2 regions of the Acidovorax sp. DMC1 genome follow, and region 2 is predicted to be linked to the other one. Evidence: predicted binding sites of a transcription regulator. Region 2 holds the regulator's gene; the other holds the start of a gene.
What was found. Region 2 encodes sigma-54, which starts transcription at its own class of promoters, with help from an activator protein. Its sites were predicted from a motif close to TGGCANGNAANCTGCTTT; they were not measured.

Region 1 (7,940 bases), on a different contig from region 2:
GAGCAACTGAAAAGACTGGCACCGTCGCTGGACTATGACGCGCTTTTTGCGCAGTCCTTGCGTGGGCAGCCCGTGGTGCTGGGTTACTACCTTTCGGGCGAAGACCGCGATGGCATCACGAAAGGCACGCTGCCGGACTCTGCGCTCCCGTTGGAACGCTTACGGGGCCTGCCGCTGGGAGCAACCACTTGGCGCGGCTATAGCAGCAATATCGAGGCATTGACCCGCGCAGCCCCTGCTGCGGGGTTCTTCAATTCCATCACGGACGAGGATGGGGTCGTTCGCTCCCTGCCGTTGTTGGCCGAGTACCAGGGGCAGTATTACGAGTCGCTGGCGTTGGCCATGTTCCGCACAGCCATCGGGTTGCCAGAAATCCATCCGGGCTTTGTAAACCCCACGCCCGTTGGGACGCATGATTTGCTGCAAAGCATCGTGTTGCGCCAGGATGGTCGCACGCTGGCACTCCCTGTAGACCAGCAACTGGCCACCCTCATTCCTTATCGGGGACCGGGAGATGCCAAAGGGGGCTCCTTTCGGTACATCTCAGCGTCGGACGTTCTGGATGGCGTGCTCCCACCGGGCCAGCTCAAGGATCAATTGGTGCTGGTTGGGTCCACCGCGCCTGGCTTGCTCGATTTGCGTGTGACGCCAGTGGGCAGAACCTACCCTGGCGTAGAAACCCATGCCAACGTGTTGTCGGCATTCCTGGATGGCAAAAGCATCGTCCGGCCCGACTATGCCGCCGGGTTTGATGTGCTGCAGCTCCTCTGCGCAGGGCTACTTTTGGCGGTGGCATTGCCGCTCCTGTCTGCATCTTCAGCGGTCTTACTGAGCGCCGGCGTGGTTTCTGCGCTCGTGGGGCTGAACCTGTGGATGTACATTGCGCAAGGTTTGGCGTTGCCGCTGGCTACGGCGGTGGTGATGTCCATGCTGGCCTTCGCGCTCAACATGGCCTACGGTTATTTTGTGGAAAGCCGGTCCAAGCGCGAACTCGCAGCGCTGTTCAGCGCCTATGTGCCTCCAGAACTGGTGGCCGAAATGGTCAAGCAGCCGGAGCACTACAGCATGCAGGCCACCAACCGGGAGCTGACGGTGATGTTCTGCGACATGCGGGGCTTCACCGCCATGTCTGAGCGGATGGAGCCTTTGCAGCTGCAGGGGTTGTTGAATGAAGTGTTCAGCAAGCTCACCCATATCATCCGCAGTCACCGCGGCACCATCGACAAATACATGGGCGACTGCGTTATGGCGTTTTGGGGAGCTCCTGTGGCTACACCAGACCACGCGCAGTTGGCGGTGACTGCGGCCCTGGAAATGTCGCAGGCCATTGGGCAAATCAACGCCAATCATCGCCAGCGCGGCCTGCCCGAGATCGGAGTGGGCATTGGTCTCAATACGGGCGTCATGTGCGTGGGAGATATGGGCTCTGACATCCGGCGCAGCTACACGGTCATCGGGGATGCGGTCAACCTTGGCTCGCGGCTTGAGGGGTTGTCCAAACACTACGGCACGTCGATCGTGGTGAGCGAGTCCGCCATGCAGCTCGCCCCTCAGTTTGCATGGCAGGCCATGGATCGCGTTCGCGTCAAGGGCAAGGCGCAGGCCGTCCCGATTTACCAGCCGCTGGCGCCCCGGGATCAGCTACCCGCCGAACTTGGCGAAGAACTGGTGTTATGGGAGGGTTTTCTGCGAGCCTATGCGGCGCAGGAGTGGGCACAATGCGACAAGCTGATGGCGCAGTTGCGAGGTTGCCGACCTCATTGCACTCTCTACGAGTTGTATGCTGCACGGGTCGAAGGCCTGCGTGGGTTGCCTTTTAATCCTGACTGGGACAGCGCCACCAATTTCGACACCAAGTAGAAGGCTCGACATGAAGGTTCGCGTGCTGGGGTGTTCCGGCGCTATCGCCAAGGACTGTCGCACGACATCGTTCTTGATTGGTGACAGCATCTTGCTCGATGCTGGCACCGGCGTGGGTGACCTGACGCTGGAAGAGATGGGCAAGATTGACCACGTACTCCTGACACATTCCCACTTGGACCACATCGCCGCGCTGCCCCTGATGCTCGACGCGGTGTCGTCGCAGCGCCGTCACCCGGTGCAAGTGCATGCCCTGGCTGCCACCATCTCTGCGCTGCAGAAGCATGTGTTCAACAATGTCATCTGGCCTGATTTCAGTGCGATACCGTCTGCTGCATCTCCGTTTTTGCAATATCAAGCTTTTGTATGCGGTGACGTACTGAGCATCGCAGGTGTTCAGATCGAAGTGCTGCCAGCCCACCATACCGTCCCTGCCGTGGGGTTTGCGGTGGAAGGCGACACCGGCTGGTGGGTATTCAGCGGCGACACTGAACGCAATCCTGCCTTTTGGACTCGCGTCAACCTATTGTCAGTGGTTTGCTTGGTGATAGAGACGGCTTTCAGCGATCGCGAAAGCGACCTAGCCTGCCGCAGTCTTCATCTGTCCCCTGCCACCTTGGCGCAGGAACTGGCTAACGTCCCGGTAACACAGCGCTATCCCATCTACATTACGCACACGAAGCCTTCTGAGACATCGCTCATCATGAACGAGATCCGACAGCTTGAATGCACCGCCATCGAGCGTCATGGCCCTCATGACATTCGGTGGCTGGTTGCCGGGCAGACGTTGGAGATTTGATTCCGTTGCGCGCCGTTCTGACAATACTGAACGACAAAAATGTAAAACTATGAAAAGTCTTGGGTCGTTGATTGTGTGAATTCGGGCGGTCTAGTTGGGGATGGAAGCTTTTTGCATCACCTAGACTCGAAGGAGGCGTTTTCCTGGGGAACGCCTCGAAAATCGGCTTGACTCCCGATGCACTTGTACAAGGTGTGGAGGAGTTCTTACCTGTTGCTACGGCCTTTGGCTGCTCAAGTCCGAAATAGTGCTTGTTTTGGGCACCAGGCACAGCAATTGCATATCCACCTCGCATCTGCAATTTTTTTAGGAGTTCTTCATGAAGCGTTCTATCCAAAAGGGTTTTACCCTGATCGAACTGATGATCGTGGTTGCGATCATCGGTATTTTGGCTGCTGTGGCTCTGCCTGCGTACCAGGACTACACCATCCGAGCCAAGATGTCTGAGCCCACTCTGGCGTTGTCGGGCTGCCGCACCAGCGTCCAAGAACTGATCGAAGGCACCACCGCTGCAACTCTGCCAGCTGCAGATGACGAAAAGTGGGGCTGCCCAATCGGTGCCAGCGCAGAAACAAAGTATGTTGACGAATTGCATGTAACAAACACTGGCGTTGTGCGGGTTACTGTTCAAAACATCGCTGCTGTTGTTGACTCGAAGATCGTGTCTTTGGCTCCCATGAAAGATGACACGACCCTCTTCGCAAACACCGATGTTCGTACGAAGGTGTACAAATGGCGTTGTGGCAACACTACGGACGGCACCACTGTGAGCACGAAGTATTTGCCTTCTTCTTGCCGCGGTTAATACAGAGCAGTCTAAAAAACGGCGGTCTTACCGCCGTTTTTTATTTGGGCTTCCTGTTTTCTATGTCGCAACTACTTTGGGCCTTTGCCCTGCTCTGTGCATTTGTCAGTTGGCATGCTAGCGATCTGTATTACCCGTGGCTTAAGTTTCAGTCAGAGGGATGGGCAGCTGTCAGCTTACTTTTCGTGGTAGCGGCATGTGCGTTACCATCTCGAAAACACTCACGGCAGGTTGGTGTCCCTTTAGATTATCTGAGTTGGTTTTTGTTGGCACTGCCATTTGTTGCCTGCGGACATTTGCTGTTCAATCCTGAAGTGTTTTTGGGTGACGTAGCCTTAGTCACTCTATACGCCATAGGGGCCTTCGTTGCTTTGGAGCAAGGCCGTATTTCGGCGGCGCTGCATCGCAGTGGTGGCATCGAGGTCTTATGTTTGTTGTTACTCGTATCGGGCATAACCAGCGTCGCTGAAGCTCTGTATCAGTGGCTGCAACTCGACGGCTTGGGTTTCTGGGTGATTCAGTTGCCTGAGAATGTGCGCCCTTCGGGAAATTTTGCACAAGCCAATCGTATGGCATTGCATACGGCAGTAGGCATTGCGGCTGCATTTTGTCTGAATCAGCGCGGCATTCTGACCCATTGGGCTACGGCTCTGTTGGTGAGTTTTCTGGGATTGGGCGTGGCCCTCACGCAATCACGAGCAGGCTTATTGTCTGCTGTGCTGATTCTGGGTTTCTCAGTGTATTTTTGCCGAGAACGCCGCCGTTCAATGGTGTTCTATAGTGCCCTGCTTGTCGCGGTGTTTTCACTTTTCTGGGCACTGCCGACCGTTTCGTCAGCGCTGGAATTGGGGTTGATCCGCACGAGTCGTCTGGCCATGGGCTCGCGAACTTCTCTGATGCTGGGTTTTATAGACGGGGTGCTGCAGCAACCTTGGTGGGGCTACGGGCCTGGACAAATCGTGCAGGTGCAGGTGCAGCAGGCCGCTAACGCAATTCCCGTATTGGTCAGTTTTTGGTCGCATAACATTGCGTTGGATATGGCGCTTCTTTTTGGAGTACCTGTTGCCATTATCTTTGTGTTATTGATTGGGTATTTTGCAATTCGATTGATTAAAAATAGTTGGATTCAGGATAATCAATTCGTGGTTCTTGCAGTGATACCATTTGCTGTTGCTTGCAATACTGAATACCCGCATGCGTATTTAAATAGCCTGTTGCTTTTTATGTATATCATGGGCTTCGCTAGCTTTAAATTAATGGAGCAGGGGTCGGGCTTACAGAGTGAAGGGCGCGGTACGGGTGAGTTAAAGGCTGGCATAAAAAAAATAGTTACATCACTAGTTGTTTTAAGTTTTTTCGCCCTTGGTAGTGTCGTAGTTGTGGACTATTACAGGTTAGCATATTCTCTCCAAGTTGCAAGGTTTGAGGCGGCCCGTGCAGGTACGTTTCCTCCAGGCTATTCTTATCCGCAATCTCTGTTGTTGACTAATCTACAAGCCTTGATCTTCATGGTGAGGCAAAATGACTTTGCAACAATGAATTCGAAAGAAATTGAAGAATACCGGAAGGCAGCTTTCCGTAATCCCTATGAGCCTGCTTTGCGTGGCTATGCAGTTGCATCGGGACTGCATGGCGTTGCAGAAGGCTCTAAATACTCTGCAGATTCAGCATTGAAAATCCTGGAATCCTTTTATGGAAAGCACGCAAAAGATGTAGCATTGCGCAGAATAGAGTTATTGCGTAAGGAGATTCAGGAGTCTGGGGGTGTTGAATGATTGCAGTCAAAAACCGCTGGCAGGCTTCTTTTTATCATTTGCTTTTTAGTCTGGTCTTATCCGTTTGTGCTGCAATCTTGGTATTTCAGGTTTGGTATCCTGGGCATTTTGTAAAAATATCCGGCGGCCTGCAGATGTTTGCTGCCTTGGTTGCAATCGATTTTGTCATGGGCCCATTGCTTACATTAATTGTATTTTCCAAAATAAAATCGAAAAAAGAAATACTTTTTGATGTTTCTATTGTTATTTTTTTGCAGATGGGAGCTTTGGTTTACGGCGTGTGGTCTCTGGCGTCCGCTAGGCCAGCCTACCTTGTCTATGAGTACGGACAATATTCCGTAGTGCGGGAAATGGATTTGGAGGGGGCTTTTGCTAAAAAAATCCCTGCTGAATTAACAAGGGGAATTTTTTCAGCACCCCGCTATGTGGCTTTACGCCCTTTTAGTGATTCTAAGGAGCAATATCAGTACACCATGGACGCATTGTCGGGTATACCATTGGCATTCAGAACCGAGCTCTGGAGGTCCTATCAAGAGTCGCAATCTAGCGTGCTCTCCGAGGCAAAATTAGTGGCCAGCGCGCCCAATTTGCTGGAGATTTTGATTGAGAAAAAAATCTACCACGATGGTGATGTTTTATATTATTTACCGTTGCAAGGTGTTAAGGGGTTTTGGTCGGTCATTCTGAATGGCGATGCAGAAATCATTGATTTTGCAGAATGGGATCCATTGGGGGGATGATATAGCCATCAGGCAGCATAGTCTGATTTTCCTCCCCGCTTTTCCCTAACTTTTACTTCCGTGATTACCATTCCCCGATCTGCCGCCTTGCACATGTCGTAAATTGTTAAAAGGGCAATTTGTACAGCCGTCAGTGCTTCCATCTCGACCCCGGTTTGTCCTACCGTTTCCACAGTGGCTGCACATAATATGCACGAAGTGCCCGTTGTGGGGATGTTATCAGTCTCAAACTCAATAGCAACCCGCGTTATTGCAAGGGGGTGGCACAAGGGTATTAAATCGCTTGTTTTCTTGGCGGCCATGATGCCGGCGACACGGGCGATTCCCAGGACGTCACCTTTTTTGGTGGTACCCGATTCGATTAATGCTAAGGTTTCAGGCCGCATTTCGATGCGACCGGTAGCCACTGCTAATCGATGCGTAGTGGCTTTAGCGCCAACGTTAACCATGTGGGCTTTGCCTTGAGCGTCGAAGTGGGTAAGAGGCGAGGCATTGGCTGTTTCAGGGAGGACTGATGTTTTGGGGCTCATGATCTTGGCGCGCGAGCTGGGTTGCAAGCCTGTGTGAAACAATTAGAAAGTCAGTGCATCATAAGGTGATCCACCACCAAACAGCGTGTTGGGTGATGGATGACAGCAGGGAGTCCCCGAGTGTGGATATTGAATAAAAAAAGCCCGCGGATGCGATGTCTTTCTGTGTTGACCGCTCTTTCTTTCATGGCGTGCGGCGCTTTTGCTCCTGCAAGAGTTAAGGCTCAGGCTGAGCTTCCCACCCTCGGCGACTCCAGCGACCTCACCACCAGCGCCGAGCGCCGTCTGGGCGACCGCATCATCCGCGAGCTGTACAGGGACCCCGACTACGTCGATGACCCCGTTGTGGCCGACTATGTACAGGGAATCTGGCAGCCTCTCCTCTCCGCAGCCAAGTCACGTGGTGAACTCAGCGCCGAGCTTGATGAGCGCTTTGCCTGGGAAATCCTGCTGGGTCGAGACCGCACGGTGAATGCGTTTGCCCTGCCCGGCGGCTACCTAGGGGTGCATCTGGGTTTGATTGGTGTGGTGGCGACACGTGATGAACTGGCTTCCGTGTTAGCGCACGAACTGAGCCATGTGACTCAGCGCCATATCTCGCGGCTGATCACGCAGCAGAGCAAGCAGACGCCGCTACTGCTGGGGGCGATGGTGTTGGGGGCGCTTGCAGCCAGCAAAAACCCTGGCGCCACGCAGGCCCTGGTCGTAGGTGGTCATGCCTTGGCCATTCAGAACCAGCTCAATTTCTCGCGGGACATGGAGCGCGAGGCGGACCGTATTGGCTATGGGCTGATGGCCCCGGCAGGCTTCGCGCCCCAGGGCTTTGTGAGCATGTTTGAAAAGCTGCAGCAGGCCAACCGGCTCAACGACAACGGATCGTGGCCCTATTTGCGCAGCCATCCGCTGACCACAGAGCGCATGGCAGACATGCAGTCGCGCATCCCTCCGGGAGCAGCGTCTGCGCCTGGGGGCCCAACGCAGACTTCCAGCGAACATGCCATGGTGGCCGCGCGGGCGCGCGTGTTGTCCAATCCTGGGGTGGACACTTTGCGTCAGTGGATTGCGGAGCCCAAGGGCTCAGGGTTTCAGTCACAGCCGCTGCCGCGACGGGCCGCCGCGCTGTATGCGGCGGCGCTGGCAAGCAGCCAGCTGCGTGATGCAGCCAATGCGCGTCTGGTTGCCCGCCAGCTGGATGACCTGGTGCGGCAGGACCCCGCCGCTCACCGCCTGTCACGCCTGTTGGCGGCGGAGATCGAGCTGACAGCGGGCGATGCCTCTGCAGCCCTTGCGTCCATGCCAGAGGGCAACAACGCACGCAGGCCAGAGTTGGTGCTGCGTACTCAAGCCCTGTTGCGCGCCAACCGAGCAGCGGACGCCACGCAGGCGTTGCAAACCTGGGTGGCCACCCACCCCAAGGATGCGACCGTGTGG
Region 2 (7,940 bases):
GTGGCATTGCACCATAGAACATGGCGTGCGACAACGCGCACAAGTCATGACAACCTTGTACGGGGCTTGGAGGCCGCTGCCGCGTGAAAGGCTTTCAGTGTCGTCTGGATCTGCAGGGGGGCGTGCGCCAGCCCGCCGAGGGCAAACACTACATCACCCCGTTGCTGCCAGCGTTTGAGGGTCTTGATGATCACGCCCAGTGCAGAGTCTTTGTGGCCGGGTCTCAGCTTGACCAGGATCACGCCTTCGTAGCCGTCCAGGTGCACACGTTCCATGGCTTCCCAGGGCACGGTGTGCGGGTCGTCCTGGCGCAGATCGGTGATGCCGGTGGCATCAATGACAATTGCAGGGTCTTGCTCCCGGTAGGCCTCCAGGGCGGACCGGCCCAGGGTTCCGCCCACACAGAAGGAGACGAATGCGGCACACAGGCAGAGGGCCGTGAGCAGCCGGTCGTTCGATACAGACGCCCAATACAGCGAGAAGGCCAGGCATATCGCCATCAGCAGCACAAAAGGCACCTGAAACACCAGGGTCCAGCGGCGCCGGTAGAGCAGGATGGGTTGGGGTGGCATGTGCAATCTCCGGTTGAAAGGGCACGGCGACTTATTGTGCCTTTGGCTGCGGGACGCCACCCCGGTGGTGCGTCTGGCGCCCCGCTGTTGGCGGGCCCGTAAAATCCGCCGATGCTCACAGCCAAAAATGAATTGCTCGCTGCGCTCGCAGCCGAGCTGGAAAACCTGTCCCCCGGCGCTGGCGCCAAGGCAGCCTTTGAATCTCCCAAGGTGGCGGCCCATGGCGACTTCGCCTGCACTGCGGCCATGCAGCTGGCCAAGCCGCTCAAGCTCAACCCGCGTGCACTGGGCGAGCAGCTCAAGGCCGCGCTCGAAGCCACGCCAGCCTTTCAGCGCTGGGTGTCCGCCATTGAAATTGCGGGTCCGGGCTTTCTGAACATCCGCCTGCAACCTGCCGCCAAGCAGGAAGTGGTGCGTGAGGTGCTGGCTGCGGGCGAGCGCTTTGGTTACCAAGCCAGCAACGGCCAGCAGGTGCTGGTCGAGTTCGTGTCGGCCAACCCCACGGGCCCGCTGCACGTGGGCCACGGTCGCCAGGCCGCGCTGGGCGATGCGATTTGCAACCTGTTCAGCACCCAGGGCTGGAAGGTGCACCGCGAGTTCTATTACAACGACGCAGGCGTACAGATCGACACGCTGACCAAGAGCACGCAGCTGCGCGCCAAGGGCTTCAAGCCCGGCGACGACTGCTGGCCCACCGACAGCGAGAACCCGCTGGCCAAGAACTTCTACAACGGCGACTACATCGCCGACATCGCCGAGGCCTTCAAGGCCAAGGCCACGGTGAAGGCCGACGACCGCGAGTTCACCGCCAATGGCGACGTGGACGACTATGACAACATCCGCCAGTTCGCCGTGGCCTATCTGCGCAACGAGCAGGACAAGGACCTGCAGGCATTCAACCTGCACTTCGACCAGTACTACCTGGAGTCCAGCCTGTACACCAGCGGCCGCGTCGAGGCCACCGTGAACAAGCTCATCGCCAACGGCAAAACCTACGAGCAGGACGGCGCGCTGTGGCTCAAGAGCACCGACTACGGCGACGACAAGGACCGCGTCATGCGCAAGCAGGACGGCACCTACACCTACTTCGTGCCCGACGTGGCCTACCACATTGCCAAGTGGGAGCGGGGCTTCACCAAGGTCGTCAACATCCAGGGCACAGACCACCACGGCACCATTGCCCGCGTGCGCGCCGGCCTGCAGGCGGCCGATGTGGGCATCCCCAAGGGCTACCCCGACTACGTGCTGCACACCATGGTGCGCGTGGTCAAGGGCGGCGAAGAGGTCAAGATCAGCAAGCGCGCGGGCAGCTATGTCACGCTGCGTGATTTGATCGAGTGGACCAGCAAGGACGCCGTGCGCTTCTTCCTGCTCAGCCGCAAGCCAGACACCGAGTACACCTTTGACGTGGACCTGGCCGTGGCCCAGAACAACGACAACCCGGTGTACTACGTGCAGTACGCCCATGCGCGCATCCAGTCGGTGCTGCGCGCCTGGCAAGAGGCGGGTGGTGGTGATGTGGCTTCGCTCAAGGATGTGGACCTGTCCGCCCTCGAAGGCCCGCAGGCCCAGGCCCTGATGCTGCAGCTGGCCAAGTACCCCGAGATGCTCACGGCCGCTGCCGAGGGCGAAGCCCCGCACGATGTGACCTTTTACCTGCGCGACCTGGCCGCCAGCTACCACAGCTATTACGATGCCGAGCGCATCCTGGTGGACGACGAGGTGGTGAAGAAGGCGCGCCTGGCGCTGGTCGCTGCCACCGCCCAGGTATTGCACAATGGCCTGGCGGTGCTGGGCGTGTCGGCCCCGGCCAGAATGTAAGCAGTTACTACCAATATGAAAAAGCAACAGACGGGCGGGACCATTGTCGGCTTCATCGTCGGGGTCATCGTGGGCCTGGGCGCGGCGCTGGCCGTGGCCGTGTACGTGACCAAGGTGCCGGTGCCGTTCCTAAACAAGGGCAACGGCCGCGGTGCCGACCTGGACGCAGCGGAGTCCCAGAAGAACAAGAACTGGGACCCGAACTCGCCGCTGTATGGCAAGAACCCGGCCCGCCCCGCGGCGCCCCCGGTGGCCGCGGCTGCGTCAGCCCCTGCATCGGCACCGGCGCCCGAGGTGCGCGCCGCCGCATCGGCCGCCAAGCCTGCCGCGAGCAAGCCAGACGCCAAAGCCGAGGCCAAGGCAGAGAGCAAGCCGGGCGCAGACCCGCTGGGCGACTTGGCCGTGGCCAAGGCAGCCGCCAAGGGCAGCGTGGACCCGTTTGACTACTTTGTGCAGGCTGGTGCCTTCCGCACCCAGGCCGACGCCGACGCCCAGCGCGCCAAGCTGGCCATGCTGGGCTGGGAGGCCCGCGTGAGCGAGCGTGAGCAAAATGGCCGGGCAGTGTTCCGGGTGCGCATCGGCCCCTTCACCAAGCGGGACGATGCCGAGGTGCTCAAAGAGAAACTCGACGGCGCCGGGCTGGAATCGGCGCTCGTGCGCGTGCAGCGCTGAAGCGCTTGCAAAAACGGCGCCATCGCCAAGGCTGAACTTTTTGTAAAGGGATGTCTCACATCCCGCATAACTGAACCAGGAGAGTCTTTGTCATGAAACGCCGTGAGTTTTCTTTGTCCGCCGCCTCGGCGGTTGCCGCTTCTGCCCTGACGCTGCCAGTGGCCAACCCCGCCATGGCGCAAGCCCGCCAGTTCAAGGAGGGCAAGGACTTCAAGCGGCTGGACAAGCCCGTCGCCCCCGATGCGCCGGCCGGCAAGGTCGATGTGATCGAGTTCTTCTGGTACAGCTGCCCCCACTGCAACGCCTTCGAGCCCACACTGGACGCCTGGGTCAAGGCCGCGCCCAAGGATCTCTCCATCCGCCGCGTGCCCGTGGCGTTCAATGCCAGCTTCGTGCCCCAGCAAAAGCTGTTCTACACGCTCGAAGGCATGGGCAAGCTCGAAGCCCTGCATGCCAAGGTCTTCCGTGCCATCCATGTGGAAAAGGCCAAGCTCGCCAAGGACGACGAAATCCTGGCCTGGGTGAACCAGCAGGGCGTGGACGTGGCCAAGTTCAAGGAGGTCTACGGCTCCTTCAGCGTCGCCAACCAGGTGCGTCGCGCCTCGCAGCTGCAGGATTCGTACGGTGTCGAAGGCGTGCCATCCATGGGTGTGGCGGGCAAGTACTACACCGACGGCACGATGGCTGGCAGCATGCAGACCGTGCTGCAGGTGGTCGAATACCTGGCCGCTACGGCGCGCAAAGCCTGACGAGCGGCCGACCCTGTCGGCAAGCTGTCCCAAAGGCCCGCGGATGCGGGCTTTTTTTTCGGGGTGGGTACCATCGGGTGGCTACAATCGTTGCAAGATTCGTGCCCTATGACCCACCGCCTACTCCCCCTCCTTGTGCTCGCAGCCCTGACCGGCCTTGCGGGCATGGCACATGCCGAAAAGGCAGACCGTGCCAAGCCCATGAACATCGAGGCCGACGCCCTGCGGCACGATGAACTCAAGCAGACCAGCGTGTTCTCGGGCCGCGTGGTGATGACCAAGGGCACCATCGTGCTGCGCGGCGCGCGGCTGGATGTGCGCCAGGACGCCGACGGCTACCAGTACGGCGTGGTCACGGCCGAGGCGGGCAAACGGGCGTTCTTCCGCCAGAAGCGCGACACCGTGGCCGGAGCGCCGGACGAGTTCATCGAAGGCGAAAGCGAAGTCATCGAATACGACGGCAAGGCCGACAACGTGCGCTTCATCACCCGCGCCGAACTGCGCCGCTACCGTGGGTCGGTGCTCAACGACGAGATCACCGGCGCCGTGATCGTTTACAACAACCTCACCGACGTGTTCACCGTCGATGGCCAGAAGGCGCCTGCGTCTTCGGCTGCGGCCGGCGACGCCCCCACGTCTGGCGGCCGCGTGCGCGCCGTGCTGGCACCCAAGGACCCGCCGCCCGGTACGGCAGCCCCCGCCAAGGCGCCCGAGTCGCCCGCACCGGCGCTGCGCCCCAGCAACACCCTTGGCGGCGGCGCCAAGTGAGCGGGCGCGTGGTGAGTACTGGTCCCGAGACCCCGGCGACCCCTGCGAACAGCCGTCTGGGGCCTGATTCGCAGTCGGGCAGCCGCCTGGAGGTGCAGCACCTGGCCAAGTCCTATGGCAGCCGCAAGGTCGTCAAGGACGTGTCCCTGGAGGTGCAAAAAGGCGAAGTCGTGGGTTTGCTGGGCCCCAATGGCGCGGGCAAGACCACTTCGTTCTACATGATCGTGGGCTTGGTACGCAGCGATGCGGGTGACATCCGTATCGACGGCCAGTCCGTGGCCCACATGCCCATCCATCGCCGGTCGCGCCTGGGGCTGTCGTACCTGCCGCAAGAAGCCTCCATCTTCCGCAAGCTCACCGTCGAAGAAAACGTGCGCGCCGTGCTGGAACTGCAGCGCGCCGATGACGGCCAGCCGCTGTCGCGCGATGCCATCGAAGAGCGCCTGACGGCCCTGCTGCAAGAGCTGCGCGTGGACCACCTGAGGGCCTCACCCGCTCTGGCGCTGTCGGGCGGCGAGCGCCGCCGTGTGGAGATTGCGCGGGCCTTGGCCACCCAGCCGCGTTTCATCCTGCTGGACGAGCCCTTTGCGGGCATCGACCCCATCGCCGTGATTGAAATCCAGCGCATCATCGGCTTCCTGAAGGCGCGCGGCATTGGGGTGCTCATCACCGATCACAACGTGCGCGAGACGCTGGGCATCTGCGACCACGCCTTCATCATCAGCGACGGCCGCGTGCTGGCGCAGGGCACGCCGTCCGAGATCGTGGACAACGCGGAGGTCCGAAGGGTGTACCTCGGCGAACACTTCAGGATGTGATGAAGCCTGGACTGTCGCTGCGCGTCTCGCAGCATCTCGCATTGACCCCCCAGCTCCAGCAGTCCATCCGGCTGCTGCAGTTGTCCACGCTCGAACTCTCGCAGGAAGTCGAGCAGATGCTCGACGAAAACCCGTTCCTCGAACGCAATGCCGACGAAGCCCCGCGCGAGGAATTTGGCCTGGAAGCCGCCGACACGCCTGCACAGGCCGACGACTACAGTGCCGATGATGCTATGTTTTCAGGAGCTACCAGCGCAAGCAGTACTAGCGCTGATAGCCAAAACGACGCTGAAATCTCCGGCGGGGGCTCGGACGAGCCCGACTGGAGCGGCGACGGCACCGTCGAGATGGCGCCCAACGATGCCGAGTGGGGCGGCGACGCCCCGGCACGCACCCGCAACGACGCGGAAGGCGACGAGGCCGATGCCACCGAGCTGGCCCGCTCGCACGAATCGCTGACGGCCTTTTTGCACCGCCAGGCGCTGTCGCTGCGCCTGTCCGAAGTGGACACGGCCGCGCTGCGTTTCCTCATCGAATCGCTGAACGACGACGGCTACCTCGAAGAGCCGCTGGAAGAACTCGCCATCAGCCTCGTCGGGCCCGACGACCTGGAACAGATCGAAGAGCTGGTGCACCGCTTCACGGTGGCCCAGCGCCTGCTGCAAAGCCTGGAACCTGTGGGCGTGGGCGCGCGCAATCTGTCCGAATGCCTGACGCTGCAGCTCGCGGCGTTGGCGGCCGACGAAGACAGCGACGCCGACCCCGAGACCGTGCAGACCGCTCTGCGCATCTGCCAGCAGCCGCTGGAGATGCTGGCCCGCCGCGACATCCGCCGCCTGACGCAGCTGTGCAGCGAAGGCGGCGTGGCTGGAGAAGAGCGTACCCGCGCTGCCATGGCACTCATCGCCCGCCTGGAACCACGCCCGGGCCGCAAGTTTGCCGACGTGGAGCGCAACATCATCGTGCCCGACGTCATCGTGCGCAAAGCCGGTCGCGCCAATGGCAGCGGCCAGCAGAGCTTCATCGTGCAGCTCAACCCCGACGTGATGCCCCGCCTGCGCGTGCACGACATCTACGCAGGCGCCCTGCGCGGCCACAAGGGCGGCGAAGGCCACCAGGGCATGCAGCAGCGCCTGCAGGAGGCGCGCTGGTTCATCAAGAACATCCAGCAGCGCTTTGACACCATCCTGCGCGTGTCGCGCGCCATTGTCGAGCGGCAAAAGAACTTCTTCACCCACGGTGAACTGGCCATGCGCCCGCTGGTGCTGCGCGACATTGCCGACGAACTGGGCCTGCACGAGTCCACCATCAGCCGCGTCACCACTGCCAAGTACATGGCCACGCCGATTGGCACCTACGAGCTGAAGTATTTCTTTGGCTCGGGCCTGGGTACCGAAACGGGCGGCAATGCATCGAGCACGGCGGTGCGCGCACTGATCAAGCAGTTCGTGTCGGCGGAGAGCCCGGCCAAGCCGCTGTCCGACAGCCAGATCGCCGAGATGCTCAAGGAGCAGGGCATCGAATGCGCGCGCCGCACCGTGGCCAAGTACCGCGAGGCGCTCAAGATCGCGCCGGCGAATTTGCGCAAGGCGTTGTAGCCGCCTCGGCAGCTGGCGCACGGCGCGCCTGCGATGCCGTACCTTTTCTGTTGTTTCCGTATTACCTACCGCAGCCCACCATGGCCCGCATCGTCTTTGACCTTCCCCCGTACTTCGGCTTTGCCACCGAGCTGCAGATCTACATCAGCCACGTGAACCAGGGCGGGCATCTGGACAACGCGCAGCTGCTCACCCTGGTGTCCGAAGCACGCGTGCGTTTCTTCCAGTCGCTGGGCTACCCCGAGGCCGATGTGGGCGGCCTGTCCATCGTGGTCGGCGACATCGTGGCGCAGTACAAGTCCGAAGGTTTCCACGGCGAGACCATGCGCGTGGAGATGGCGCCTGCGGACTTCAACCGCTACGGTTTCGACCTGGTGTTCTGCATGACCGAAAAGGCCTCAGGCCGCGAGGTGGCGCGCGGCAAGATCGGCATCGTCTTCATCGGCAAGGCCAGCCGCAAGGTCGCCCCCATCCCGGACTCCATCCGCCAGCTGCTGGCCCGGGCGGGGGAGCCCGGTTCCCCCGCAGTGCCCGAGCGCGTATCCTCCCCATCGACATGAACCAACTCCAACTTTTTCTCCCTTGCGCCGCGGGCGTCGAGGGCTTTCTGGCCGACGAGGTGCATGGCATCACCGGTCTCACGGGGCAAGACCTGCTGGTGGGCCGGGGTGGTGTGCTGCTGCGCGCCTCGTGGCGCCAGGCCATGCAGCTCAACCTGCACAGCCGTCTGGCCCAGCGCGTACTGGTGCAATTGGCCCACCGCCCGTACCGGTCTGAGAACGACCTCTACAACATGGCCAGCGATGTGGCTTGGGAGATCTGGTTCACCACGCGCCAGACCTTCAAGGTCGAAGTGACGGCCCAGCACAGCCCGCTGCAGAGCCTGAACTTCGCGGGCCTCAAGGTGAAAGACGCCGTGGCCGACCGCTTCCGCCACAAGAG

Region 1: a site for sigma-54 is predicted at 2,925-2,942, ahead of ACT531_RS15290 (pilin). Genes of this name have one in related genera too.

What each region holds. Positions count from the first base shown of each region.
Region 1 covers NZ_JBQUYO010000007.1:90,975-98,914, forward strand. The annotation lists gene ACT531_RS15280 (CHASE2 domain-containing protein) at 1-1,860, shown strand, start outside; gene ACT531_RS15285 (MBL fold metallo-hydrolase) at 1,871-2,659, shown strand; gene ACT531_RS15290 (pilin) at 2,979-3,464, shown strand; gene ACT531_RS15295 (O-antigen ligase family protein) at 3,392-5,239, shown strand; gene ACT531_RS15300 (hypothetical protein) at 5,236-5,979, shown strand; gene moaC (cyclic pyranopterin monophosphate synthase MoaC) at 5,988-6,509, opposite strand; gene ACT531_RS15310 (M48 family metalloprotease) at 6,696-7,940, shown strand, end outside.
Region 2 covers NZ_JBQUYO010000008.1:15,829-23,768, forward strand. The annotation lists gene ACT531_RS16265 (hypothetical protein) at 45-572, opposite strand; gene argS (arginine--tRNA ligase) at 684-2,393, shown strand; gene ACT531_RS16275 (SPOR domain-containing protein) at 2,409-3,065, shown strand; gene ACT531_RS16280 (thiol:disulfide interchange protein DsbA/DsbL) at 3,158-3,814, shown strand; gene lptA (lipopolysaccharide transport periplasmic protein LptA) at 3,923-4,582, shown strand; gene lptB (LPS export ABC transporter ATP-binding protein) at 4,639-5,400, shown strand; gene ACT531_RS16295 (RNA polymerase factor sigma-54) at 5,400-6,998, shown strand; gene ACT531_RS16300 (acyl-CoA thioesterase) at 7,079-7,558, shown strand; gene ACT531_RS16305 (THUMP domain-containing class I SAM-dependent RNA methyltransferase) at 7,555-7,940, shown strand, end outside.